Regions from separate parts of the Candidatus Pelagibacter sp. PS_31 genome, predicted to be linked through region 2. Evidence: riboswitches for the same ligand, from Rfam matches in the RefSeq annotation. Region 2 holds a riboswitch; the other holds the start of a gene.
The links. A riboswitch is a leader RNA that binds a small molecule or an ion and turns the genes downstream of it on or off. The one in region 2 is predicted to bind S-adenosylmethionine.
Positions count from the first base shown of each region.

Region 1: another riboswitch for S-adenosylmethionine. It lies ahead of AC5SLN_RS02915 (O-acetylhomoserine aminocarboxypropyltransferase/cysteine synthase family protein); the one in region 2 lies ahead of AC5SLN_RS01700 (homocysteine S-methyltransferase family protein).

Region 1 covers NZ_CM182069.1:524,270-530,942, reverse strand. Annotated here, with positions in the region: gene argC (N-acetyl-gamma-glutamyl-phosphate reductase) at 1-655, opposite strand, end outside; gene rpsI (30S ribosomal protein S9) at 690-1,139, opposite strand; gene rplM (50S ribosomal protein L13) at 1,141-1,602, opposite strand; SAM riboswitch class V at 1,742-1,810, shown strand; gene AC5SLN_RS02915 (O-acetylhomoserine aminocarboxypropyltransferase/cysteine synthase family protein) at 1,815-3,143, shown strand; gene AC5SLN_RS02910 (COX15/CtaA family protein) at 3,136-4,146, opposite strand; gene AC5SLN_RS02905 (chorismate mutase) at 4,189-4,479, shown strand; gene AC5SLN_RS02900 (50S ribosomal protein L33) at 4,482-4,673, opposite strand; gene AC5SLN_RS02895 (MerR family transcriptional regulator) at 4,675-5,052, opposite strand; gene AC5SLN_RS02890 (integration host factor subunit alpha) at 5,042-5,344, opposite strand; gene plsX (phosphate acyltransferase PlsX) at 5,344-6,348, opposite strand; gene rpmF (50S ribosomal protein L32) at 6,363-6,545, opposite strand; gene AC5SLN_RS02875 (ubiquinol-cytochrome C chaperone family protein) at 6,553-6,673, opposite strand, start outside.
Region 2 covers NZ_CM182069.1:322,868-329,540, reverse strand. Annotated here, with positions in the region: gene adh (aldehyde dehydrogenase) at 1-771, opposite strand, end outside; gene AC5SLN_RS01720 (DUF1244 domain-containing protein) at 1,083-1,328, shown strand; gene moaB (molybdenum cofactor biosynthesis protein B) at 1,329-1,829, opposite strand; gene AC5SLN_RS01710 (sulfite exporter TauE/SafE family protein) at 1,848-2,594, shown strand; gene AC5SLN_RS01705 (2OG-Fe(II) oxygenase family protein) at 2,624-3,214, shown strand; SAM riboswitch class V at 3,304-3,367, shown strand; gene AC5SLN_RS01700 (homocysteine S-methyltransferase family protein) at 3,377-4,285, shown strand; gene AC5SLN_RS01695 (DUF3726 domain-containing protein) at 4,287-4,898, opposite strand; gene AC5SLN_RS01690 (hypothetical protein) at 4,904-6,556, opposite strand; gene AC5SLN_RS01685 (membrane dipeptidase) at 6,553-6,673, opposite strand, start outside.

The sequences.
Region 1 (6,673 bases), 200 kb from region 2:
TTTCTTGTTGAATTTCAGAGTTATGTCTATGGAAACCCACACCATAAGCGCTTAAGGATTCATAAAGATTTTTATCCTTATATTTTTTATGTACACCTCTCCCAGCACCAGAGTAACCAGATTTTGAATCTATAATAACATTATCTGTTTTTATTAAATTTTTCTTAACTAAAGGAATAAGTGGTAAAAGTATTGATGTTGGGTAGCAACCAGGACATCCAATAATATTAAATTTCTGTAATTTGTCACCATTGATTTCTGGTAATGAATAAATTGATTTTTTAATATTTTTGACAGATCTATGTTTTTGTTTGTACCATTTTAGATAATTTGATGCTTTATTAAGTCTAAAGTCTGCAGCTAAATCAATTAATATATTGTGTTTTAATAAATCATTTGAAATATCTTGTGCTTCACCATTAGGTAGAGCTGTAAAAACAAGGTCTATGTTTTTTAAAAGTTCTTTATTGTATCTAATAATTTTAGGTAATTTTTTTGAACTTAATGATTTTTCATAACTAGAGATATTTTTTCCAACAGAGGTATTACCACAAAGATATTTAATGTTAACATTGCTGTGTTTAACTAATAATTTAATTAATTGAACACCAATATAACCAGTTGATCCAGCAACTAAAACATTAAGCTTAGGCATTTTTTTATTATAACAGTTTAGAGTTAAAAAAGAATTATCTTTTCGAGAATTGGAAGCTTCTTCTTGCTTTTCTACGACCAGGTTTTTTTCTTTCAACCGATCTAGAGTCTCTAGTATTAAGCTTTTCTGTCTTAAGTACTGCTCTATTCTCTGAATCAAATAAGATTAATGCTTTAGCAATACCATGAACCATTGCACCAGCTTGACCAGTATGTCCACCACCTGCTACACTACATCTTACATCATAATCAGTGGCTTGGTTTATAATCTCAAATGGTCTTGTGATTTGCATTTTGTGACTTCCGCTAGTGAAATACTCATCCATAGTTCTGCCATTAACGTAAATTTTGCCAGTACCTTTTTTCACCCAAATTTTTGCAATAGATTTTTTTCTTCTACCAGTTGCGTATTTACTATCTTTAAAATCTAATTTAATTTTAGGTTTTTTTGTAGATACTTTATTTGGTGTAGCTGCTGTTTCCATATTAATTTCTTATTAGATTTTTACTGTTTAATTTACCTAGGTCTAAAAGTTTTGGGTTTTGTGATGCATGAGGGTGTTCTTCACCAGCATAAATTTTTACTTTAGTTAATTGTTTTCTTCCTAGAACTCCACCAGGTAACATTCTTTTAATAGCTAATTTTAATGTCTCGCCAGGTTTATTTTTTTCTAATAATTTTTCAGGAGTAATTTCTTTAATTCCACCTGGGTGACCAGTATGTCTATAATATTTTTTATCTTTAAATTTTTTTCCTGTGAACTTTGCTTGTTCAACATTTTTAACAACAACAAAATCACCATCATCCATATGAGGTGTAAAAGTTGTTTTATTTTTTCCTCTAACAATCATAGCGATAATAGAAGCTAATCTGCCAACTACAGCATTTTTAGCATCAATCTCAAACCAGTTACTGTTTAAATCACCACTTTTTAGAAATTTTGTCATTGTGCGAGGATTAATACTATTATTAGATATAATGTCAATTTTATATTTCCCTTGCAATATCTTGCTTAAATGATATTTCTATATAGCCGATTTGTTCCTATTGCAGGCTAGTTATTGCTAAAAAGGATTTTTTACCCACATTATCGGTAGGCGCATTTGAACTGTATTGTACGCCTTGCATAAAGCAAAAGTACTAAAAAAGGAGTATTAAGATGAGTACAAAAAGACAAAACCCTGAGACTATAGCTATACATGGTGGTGATTATAGAAGCGATCCAACAACCAAAGCAGTAGCAGTTCCAATTTATAGAACAACATCGTATCAATTTGATAGTACTGAACATGCTGCGAATTTGTTTGCTCTTAAGGAATTTGGAAATATTTATACAAGAATAATGAATCCAACAAATGATGCTCTTGAAAAAAGAGTTGCTTCATTAGAAGGAGGATTAGCCTGTTTAACAGTAGCATCTGGACAAACCGCATCAACTTTTGCAATTTTAAACGTTGCACAAGCCGGAGATAATATAGTCAGCTCTACGGATTTATATGGAGGTACTATTTCGTTATTCACGCATACATTAAGTAAACTTGGTATTGAGGTTAGATATGCAGACCCTTCTGACCCAAAAAACTTTGAAAAAGCTGTTGATGATAAAACTAGAGCTTTTTATGGTGAGACTTTACCAAATCCTTATTTGAGAGTTTTTCCAATTAAAGAAGTTTCTGATATTGGTAAAAAATACAATATACCATTAATAATGGACAACACAGCTGCCCCTGTAATTTGCAAACCTTTAGAACATGGTGCTGCTGTAGTAGTTTATTCATTAACAAAATATATAGGTGGTCACGGTACAGTTGTAGGTGGAGCTTTAGTTGATGGAGGTAATTTTGATTGGACAGCTGATCCCAAAAGACAACCTTTATTTAACGAACCTGACGCAAGTTACGGTGGAGCTATATGGGGAAAAGTGGTTCCAGAATTAACTGGGGCTAATGTTTCTTTTGCAGTAAGAGCGCGGGTTACATTGCTAAGAGATCTTGGTTCTGCCCTATCACCTGACAATGCATTTGGAATTATTCAAGGGCTTGAAACAGTTGCTCTTAGAATGAAACAACACTGCTCAAATGCATCAAAAGTTGTTGACTATTTAAAGAAAAATAAAGAAGTAACAAGAGTAATCTATCCAACAGAACATGAGGGTAAAATTGCTGATCGTGCTAAAAAATACCTAAATGAAGGAAATGGTGGTTTAGTTGGTATAGAGCTCAAAGGTGGTATTGAAGCAGGTAAGAGATTTATCGAGTCTTTAAAAATGTTTTATCATGTTGCAAATATTGGAGATGCAAGAAGTTTAGCAATTCATCCTGCAACAACAACTCATAGTCAGTTAACAGAAAAAGAATTGTTAGCCTCAGGTGTAACTCCTGGATACGTAAGATTATGTATTGGTATTGAGCATATAGATGACATTATTGAGGATTTAGACCAAGCTTTAAATAAATCTTCTAAAGGGAATTTGAAAGCAGTTAGTTAGAGTTTTTATATAATATCAAAAAATAAGAACTCAAAACTAATATTGAACCTAGCTGGTGTAGTGAAGCGTATGTAATCTCTACACCAGAAATCAAAGTTATAATTCCTAAAAAAATTTGAAACAAGATAGCAACATCAAAAAATAATACATATTTAAAATCATATTGTTTTTTAAAATAGATAAAATTTAAAATAATTATAAAAAATAAAAGCAAATATGCAGTTGATCTATGCAAAAATTGAATAATTGATGGGTTGTTAAATAATTGAGTAGTAATTAAATCACCATAACTAACATCATTTGGAAAAAAACCACCATTCATATCAGGCCATGAATTATAGATGAGACCACCATCTAAACCTGATAAAAAAGCACCCAATACAATCTGCAAAACTATCAATTTAAGTATAAATAATAAAAATAAATTTGGAATTTTATTTTCAAATTTTTTAATTTTATGAATATCTAAAATATACCAAAAAATTAAACATAAAATAAATAAAGCCAAAGATAAATGAATGCTAAGTCTAAAGTGACTAACGTCATTATTTTCAATTAATCCGCTAGATACCATATACCAACCAATGAACCCCTGAAGACACACAAGAAAAAAAATCCAATAATATTTATTAGAATAATGCAGGGTTTTTTTAAAATAGAGAGTGAAGAAAAGCAAAGGCACTAAAGTAAACAAACCTACAAATCTTGCTAACAATCTATGAGCATACTCCCAATAAAAAATCACTTTAAATTCATCTAAGGACATGCCGTAGTTAATATTTTTATATTCAGGAATTTTTTTGTACTCTGAGAAATAAAAATTCCACTCATTAATATTCATAGGTGGGAGTATTCCAGTAAAGAGCTCCCAGGCTGTGATTGATAAACCAGAGTCTGTTAGTCTAGTAAGACCACCGACAGCTACCATAAGAACAATTAATGAAAATAAAGTTATTAACCACAATTTCAAATATTTTATATAGTTGTCGCTATTTACAAACATAAATTATACTTATAATAATTATCTTAATAACCAATTGAATAAATGTCGCCTACAAATAAAAAAAAACTAAATCAGATTAGAATTAAGCTTGATAAACTTGATAATGATTTACTTAAATTAATCAAAAAAAGATCTTCTCTAGTCAATGAAGTGCTAAAAGTAAAAATACATAAAAAAGAAATAATTGATCAAAAAAGGATCAATTTTATACTTAAAAAAATTAAAAAAAAATCAATACAAACTAATATTGACCCAAAAATCACTAATAGAATTTGGAAAAATATGATTTGGTCTTTTATTGATTACGAAAAAAGAAATTTTAGAAAAAAATAATACTATTTACTGTGTGGAGGTAATTTTTTTTCCACAAACATTTCATGTTTTCTTGTAGAAGGGTTATATTTCTTTGCAGACAATTTAACTTTAGCTTTTTCACCACCCGCAGGTTTTTTAACATAATAAAAAAAAGGACTATCAGGTTTAGCCTCTGGTACTAATCTAACTTTAACGTGCGTTTTTTTTGCCATTTTATTTTAAACTTTTTATTTTTTTTATTAAATCAGAAATCTTCTTAAGTTTATTTTTTAAATTATAATCAGCATTTATAGAATTATTTGGTAATTCGTCAAGTTTTAATGATTTATCAGAATTAAGAACTTTTTTAACACCAATAATTGTCATTCCTTGATCTTTGAGTAGATATTTAACTTTTTTTAAAACCTCAATAGTATCATTATTATAATATCTTCTATTACCATTTAAAATTTTTGGCTTAATTTGCTTAAATTCCTTCTCCCAAAATCGAATAGTATGAGTATTCAAGGTTCCTTTTTTTTTGTTTACAAGACCAAGAATTTTAGCTACCTCACCTATTGACTTATAAGCGTCATTATTTTTATGAATCATTCTTAGAATTTACCAAATCTTTAAATTCCTTAGAAGCTTTAAATAAAACGACATCTCTATTAGATATAGTTGTTTGTTCTTTTGTTTTGGGGTTTCGTCCAATTCTACTTTTCTTTGCTCTTATAGAAAAAGTACCAAATTTAGAAAGCTTTAATTTTTTTTCTATTTTTAAATTGTCTACTATTGTGATTAGAAAATCATCAATCAAATTTTCAGATATATTTTTTGAAAAACCAATTTGCATATAAATTGAATTTATAAGATCTTTTTTTGTTAAGTTGGTTCTTTGCATTAACTTATGTTGTTTCTTATCTTTTCTATTAAATTTCCAGTGACAATTCTAGTGCAAACACTTAATGAGTTTGAAAAGCCTATATAATCTGTTCCACCATGGCTTTTAATAACAGGAGAATCTAAACCTATGAAAATTGCACCATTATAAAGTCTTGGATCTAATCTTTCTTTAAATTTTTTTAAATTTGAAATATTTAGTAAAGATGAAATTTTACCAATAATATTACCTGTCATGGCTTTCTTTAATTCACTTGTAATAAAATTTGCAGTACCTTCGGCTGTCTTCAAAGCAATATTTCCAGTAAATCCATCAGCAACGATAACATTTACATCGCCATTCATTAACTGATTACCTTCTATATAACCCTTAAACTCAAAGTCAGTGTTATTTCTTTGATTTAATTGTTGGTAAGTTTCTTTGATAATCTCATTACCTTTAATTTCTTCAGAACCTATATTTAATAAAGCAACTTTAGCGGTATCATCAGGATATAACGATTTAAATAACGAAGATCCCATTATAGAAAAATCAATTAAATTTTTTGGACTACATTCGATATTAGCTCCCAAATCTAGCACAACACTCATATTCTTTTTATTTGGCCATAAAGCAGAAAGAGCTGGTTTATCAATGTTTTCAATCATATTTAGATTAAGTTTTGAAATAACAAGTAATGCTCCAGTGTTACCAGCAGAAATAACTATGTCAGATTTTTTTTCTTTAACACTTTGTATGGCTAACCACATACTAGTGTTTTTTCCTCTTTTGGCTCCTTCTAAAGGACTATCAGTTCCTTTAACCAAATCTTTAGTGTGAATTATTTCATATGAAGATGTGGGTAATTGATCATTTATATAATTTCTGATTTTTTCCTTATCACCAAAAATTTGATAAAAAGTATTAGTGTTACTTTTATAATGATGATTAATTCCATCAATAATTTTTTTTGGTGAATTATCTCCACCCATTGCATCAACTGCAATTTTTATTATTTTGCTCATTTAATTTTGGACTTTTATTCCTTAGAATCTAAAACTTGTCTACCTCTATACATGCCTGTTTTTAGGTCTAAGTGATGAGATAATCTGTATTCTCCAGATTTCTTGTCCTCAACAATATTGGTAGATTTGAACTTCATATTCTGAGCTCTTCTCATTCCAGTTCTTGACGGTGATTGTTTTCGTTTAGGTACAGCCATAATAAAATTACTGCTTAACTACACCTTTTATATAAGAATTTAAAGTATTATTTTTTAAATTTAACCTATAATCTTCAAAATATTTAACTAAATACTCAATATTAGATGAATTATCTAAAAAATTTACC
Region 2 (6,673 bases):
CAAACGTCCAGTTGTAGTCTCACCAGTAAAAGCAATCTTTCTAATTCTTTTAGATGAGGCTAATGGTTTACCTGCTTCAAGACCAAAACCACTTACAACATTAACAACTCCTGGAGGCAATAAGTCTCCAATAAGTTCCATTAATAGCAAGATTGATGCTGGTGTTTGCTCAGCTGGTTTTAAAACTACACAGTTACCTGCAGCTAGTGCTGGTGCAAGTTTCCATGTTGCCATTAATAATGGAAAGTTCCATGGTATAATCTGTCCAACTACACCAAGTGGTTCAGGTATATGATAAGAATATTCACTATTACTTATCTCTGAAACCGAACCTTCTTCTGCCCTGATTACTCCAGCGAAATATCTCCAATGATCAACAACTAATGGTAAGTCAGCTGCCATACACTCTCTAATTGGTTTTCCATTATCTAAACATTCAGCAGTAGCTAATAGTTCAAGATTTTTTTCTATAACATCAGCTATTTTAAGTAGTATGTTGGATCTTTCAGTTATTGATGAAACTCCCCAAGTAGGAAAGGCAGCGTGTGCAGCATCTAATGCAGCCTCAACATCTTTTGCATCTGATCTTGGAACGGAACATATAACATCATTATTAATTGGACTTACGTTATCAAAATATTTTCCTGATTTTGGTTTAACGAATTTGCCACCTATAAAATTTCCATATTGTTCTTTAAATGGAAATTTAACTTTTAAGTGAGACGTATCTAGTAATGGAGATCGTCCACCTTTTACTGTTTCTGTGCTCATTTTTACCCTCTCTCTTTTATTAATATTCTTATGCTTATTTTTTTTTATTGGCTTAAGTAACTTCTTTTTAGCCACACCTTTTTTCTTTTTAACTTTTTTAATATTTTTAGGTGATTGCTTGACCAAGTTTTTCTTAATTTTTTTTTTGGTCTTACTTTTAGATTTTTTGGCTGTTTTTTTCTTTTTTGTAGCCATCACTTAACTAAACAAAAATTGATCTAAAGATCTATTAATTATATTATTATTTTCTACTTAAGATTGAATATAGCCTACATCTTGTGCTTAATTGAAATGTGTCTAATAATTTAGTTATGGATAATAATATAAAAAAAGAATTACAGTCTGCTACATTTGAAAGATTGCTCAAACATCTAGATGAACGAAAAGATGTTCAAAATATAGATATTATGAACCTTGCTGGCTTTTGCAGAAACTGTTTATCAAAATGGTACCGAGAAGAAGCTGAAAAAAAAAATATTGAAATTTCAGACTTAGATGCACGTGAACATATATATGGTATGCCTTATTCTGAGTGGAAAGAAAAATATCAAAAATAATTATTTTTCTTTAAGTCTTGGAAACAGTTCTACAAAATTACAAGGTTTATGATTTATATCTAACTGATGTTTTAAAATTCCATCCCAGGCATCCGTTACCCCGCCTGAAGAACCTGGTAAAGCAAATACATATTTTCCATTAGCTAGTACTGCACAAGCTCTAGATTGAATGGCCGATGTACCAACTGTTTTTAAACTTATTGTTCTAAACACCTCTCCAAAACCTGGAATATGTTTGTCAGCTATATCGTTTACTGCCTCTGGTGTAATATCTCGACCTGTAAGCCCAGTGCCCCCTGTTGTAATTACAACATCTATTTCAGATTGATTAATCCAATCTTTAAGGATTTTAATGATGTCCTCTTTGTTATCTTTACAAATTTTTCTATCTACTAATTTATGTTTAGCCTCCTCTATTTTTTTCACTAAGATCGCACCTGACTTATCATTCTCATAAGTTCTAGTATCTGTAACTGTTAAAAGTGCTATATTTACAATCATAAATTTAAAATAATTATTATGATTATATTATCATTTTTATTTCTTCTAACAGCAACTTTATATTCAAGTGTTGGCTTTGGTGGTGGCTCTACCTATCTAGCCTTTCTATTAATTTGGGATATTCCTTACTTGATCTTTCCTGTAATTGCTCTCTTTTGTAATATTATTGTCGTATCAGGAAATTGTATAAATTATATTAAAGCTGGAAATATCAATTTTAAGATCCTTGCCCCATATTTGATTTCATCTGTGCCACTTGCATTCATAGGAGGATCTTTATCAGTAGATAAAGAAATTTTTGAAATTTTACTTTTTTTAGTCTTAGCACTAGCAGGAGTTCTACTCCTCTTGAAATTTCAATCTTTTGATCAAAAAATTGAAGTTTATAAAAAGATACCAAAAATGTTATCGATATTAATTGGTGCATCTATTGGATTTGTGTCTGGTATAGTTGGAATTGGTGGTGGAATTTTCTTAAGCCCTATATTGTTATTATTTAGAGTAGATAAAGCAAAAAACATTGCAACAGCAGCATCATTATTCATACTGATTAATTCTTTATCAGGACTTGCTGGCCAATTTACAAAGGCATCAACAATAAATGGAATTTTTGATTATTGGCCATTATTTCTGTTTGTTTTAATAGGCGGTCAATTAGGAAATTTCTTGAATATTAAAATTTTCCCTGCAAGAATATTGGCTCTTGTAACATCAGCACTTGTCATATTTGTTGCTATTCGAATGGGACTAAAGTTGTTTGCATAACAGAAGTATTAAATTATTATAGAAAAATTATGAAAACATTCAGAGCATTTGGACCCACCATAGGAAAAACAAAGTTATCCAAAAAAATTATTACTATATTAAATAATCACGTTGATAAATCTCAATTATCTAAAAAAAATGACTATAGCTCTAAACTTGCAAGTCAAATTAAGAATGAAATTAAGATACCTAAAACATTAATTAATAAGAGTTTGTCTAAAGAATTAATAAAAAATATTAAAGTTTACCTTGATAAGTCAGGTGTTAAAAAAATTAAAGAAATTAAGATAATAAATCTATGGGTAGTTAAACAGTTAAAAAATGAATATAATCCAATTCATTATCATGAAGGACAATTGTCAGGGGTTGGCTATCTTAAAATCCCAAAAGATATGAATCAAAATAAACTAGTTAAGAATAAAAAGATTAAAACTAATGGAACAATTGATTTTATTAATGGTCAAAAAAACTTTTTAAGTCAAAGTATCTATAATTTAAACCCTACATTAGGAGATTTATTGATTTTTCCTAATTATTTAATGCACACAGCTTATCCATTTAATGTTGATGGTGAGAGAAGATCCTTCTCATTTAATGCTAAAATATTATTCAAGAAGTGATTTACTAATCAGTCTATTAGATATATAGATAGTTTAACCGATTTGATCCATATTGCAGGTACTAACTGCTAAAAAGGAAATCATTATATAATTGGTAAAGGTAGTTGAGCTGTATTGTGCACCTGGCATAAAGCCAAAGCACTAAAAAAGTTAGGAATAAAAATGGATATTAATTTTTTTAAAACAACACGAATTTTAGATGGTGGTATGGGGCAAGAATTGTTGGCTCGTGGTATGAAGCCAAACGGCACATTGTGGAGTGCAAATGCTGTATTAAAAGAAGAATACCATCAACTCTTACTAGACACACATTTAGATTTTATTAAAGCAGGTGCTGAAGTTATTGTTACAGCAACCTTTACTACTAGACGAATAAGATTACGTGATAATAAAATTGAAGATAAATTTGAATACTTAAACAAAAAAGCTGGTGAGATAGCTCAGAAAGCAAAAGAACAATATCCTAATGTGTTAATTGCAGGTGGTCTTCCACCTCAATATTTAACATACGAAGAAGATACAAGGCCAGATCATGAAATTAAACAAAATTTTTATGATCAAGCAAAATTATTAGATCCTTATATTGATTTTTTTTACCTAGATGTTTTGTCTAGCGTAAAAGAGTTTAGGTTAGCAATTGAAGCAATTAAAAAATTTAATAAGCCATATTTAATAGGCGCTCATATTTCTGAGGGAATAAATCTTCCAAGTGGTGAAAAAATATCAGATATTATTAATCATATTAACCATAACAATTTACTAGGATTAATTTTATCGTGCGTTTCTCCTGAAAACTTTTCTGAAAATTTAGAAGAAGTAAAAAATTTAGGTGTTCCTTTTGGATTTAAACTTAATGCTTTCGTGACAACTAAGCCTAAAGATGGCTATACTAACAATTACAATATGAGCAAAACTGGTAACCCAAATGAATTTTTGGGTCAAAGAAAAGACTTAACACCTGAATTGATGGCAAATTTTGTTAAAAAATTTAAAGATACAGGTGCAACTATTTTAGGTGGATGTTGTGAAACAAGACCTTCTCATATTAAGGAAATGACTAAATTTAAATAAACTAATCGTTATCAGTTAATCCAGCACCAGCACCACTTTCTTTTAAACTGTCATTTTCTTCAACAAAAGTTTCTTCTGAAAGCTTATAAAGCTCATTCCATTCTTTTTCTTCAAACGAGTCTCTGTTTTCTAAAACTTTTAAGTAAATATTTTCAGCAGATACGATGATTTCGTTTTTAGTATAATTAGAATAAATATTGTTATTGAAGTTTAACAAAAACTCCCTGTCATCCATTTTTAAGAATATTCTTTTACCGATTACCTCAGCTGCTCTACTTACAAATGGTAGGAAAAGTAATGGATATGAGATTTTTTTAAACGTTATCTCATTTAAAGTTTCTAGAGTTTTAATCTGATCTAAAAAATTTACCCCTGCGATTATTGGGCAATATTCATTTTTACCAGCCTCATTGTCTTGCTTTATGATGCTGATATTCTCTAACCTTGTTTCTTTTTTTTTCTTAAAAAAACTATTTAAGTTTTTAATTCCAGGTAAGCTAAAAATTTCAAGTAGTCTTATGTTTTTTCCAATTTCTTCTGCAATACCCCAAGAATATCCAGCAGCTCTACTTGATCTTTTAGAAACTGTATCTATTTCGCTTAATGATCTCATGTTGATTAATTATAAACCCAATGTTCATCATAGTTTTTTAATTGCTCTGGTAGGGGTGCACCTTGAAACATACATATTCTTAGCCACTTATCAGAACGTGGATCGAATTTTAATGCTCCAAAGAATGATAACTTTAACCTCAGCATATCAATAGGCATTATTTTTTGGCCAATAGTATTGTCTTGTATTTCAGAATAAGGGAATTTCTCTACTATAAATGCTCTTCTAACAACGTGTCTTAATTCATTATTAGTTGATAAAAATTTAGCAATAGTCCAGCTATTTTTAGTAACTGATAACAATTCATAAAGTTTTTTAATATCCCTTGCGATTGCTAAGGGTTGTTCTAACTCAGCACCCTCTTCATCAAATCTATTTGCTAGTCTTGGCTCTTCTTTATTTTTTGAGATAAACCAAAAATTTAAATTATTTTCATCTTTAGTAAAATCTATAGTTAGAATATCTGGATATTTTTTTTCTAAAATCAGCTTTAAGTCTTCTACTGTTCTTTCAGTTGGAATATTAAAGTATTTTTCTTCTTCAGAGCTCATTTCTTTAATTAACGGAGACGTTATATCATCATAAGGTTCCATCATCATTGAGACGACATATTCAATACATTCTTCACAATATTCTTTTTCTAAATACAGATACAATTCATTAAAAGCATAATCTTGCTCAAAATTAAAATCATTATCTAGGTAGACAATAAATTCATTAAGATCTTTTAATAAAGATTTAATTTTATTTATTTGATATTCACTTTCTGTATTCCAAGAAGTGATATTCTTTATTGATTTTTTTAAACATTCTAAAAATAAGTTTTTATCTTTCTCTGATATTGTTTTTATCTCTCTTATTTTTTTTAAAGAAATTTCTCTTGCTGAAATCCAATTATTTAAAAGAGTTGGATGATTAACAATAAATGGAGCCATTCCAAGACCCGTAGAATTTCCTATTCCTAAATTTTTACAAATATTTATATCAAGGTTTACGGCTTTTTTTGGATTCTTGCTTTTAGCAACATGATTAACCTGATCAAAAGTAAATTGTCTTACCAGATAAACCAACATCATCTCCAATCTAAATGGACCATATATTTCTTCTCGGTCTTTAATTCTAAATCTATCTGCTAAGCCAAATTTACCTGATCCATAAACTGCTGTGGTTCTATATAAATAACCAACACTAGTTAACAAATCATTATCAGGTTGCTTACCTTCGCTTAAACATTCAACCACATGATTGAAAACTCTAACTGATTTATTAGCTCTTGAAAGAGTTAATTCTTTATAAGAAAGTCTGCCAAATTCTTGTTTGGGTACTTCGTTTTTTAATCTTTCAATATCTTGTTTTTTTGGAACACCATCAAAAAGTGTGAAGGCTGCATCCCATTTGGTAGCTATAACTCTATCTGATCTTTCATCATCATCTAATTCATTTGCAAAACAAATTAATGAATAAACTCTATTTTTTTTCTTAAATGAATAAACTGCAGTGCCATAACCATGTTCGTTTAATTCAAATAAATCTCTTTTATAATTCCAATCCTTAAACTCTTTTAAAAAACTTCTTAAAAATGAAAGTTTAGATTGATGAAAAGACCCAAGTCTTGATAATTTCATTACTACATTGGGGTCTCTTAATGAAATATTCATTGATTCATTTCTTTGTAAAAATTGTACCAGTTGTTTCCAAGAATTCCATCAACTTCATTTTCTGAAAAACCAACTTTTTTAAGTCCTATCTCTAAGTTTTCAAATCCTCTTGCATCT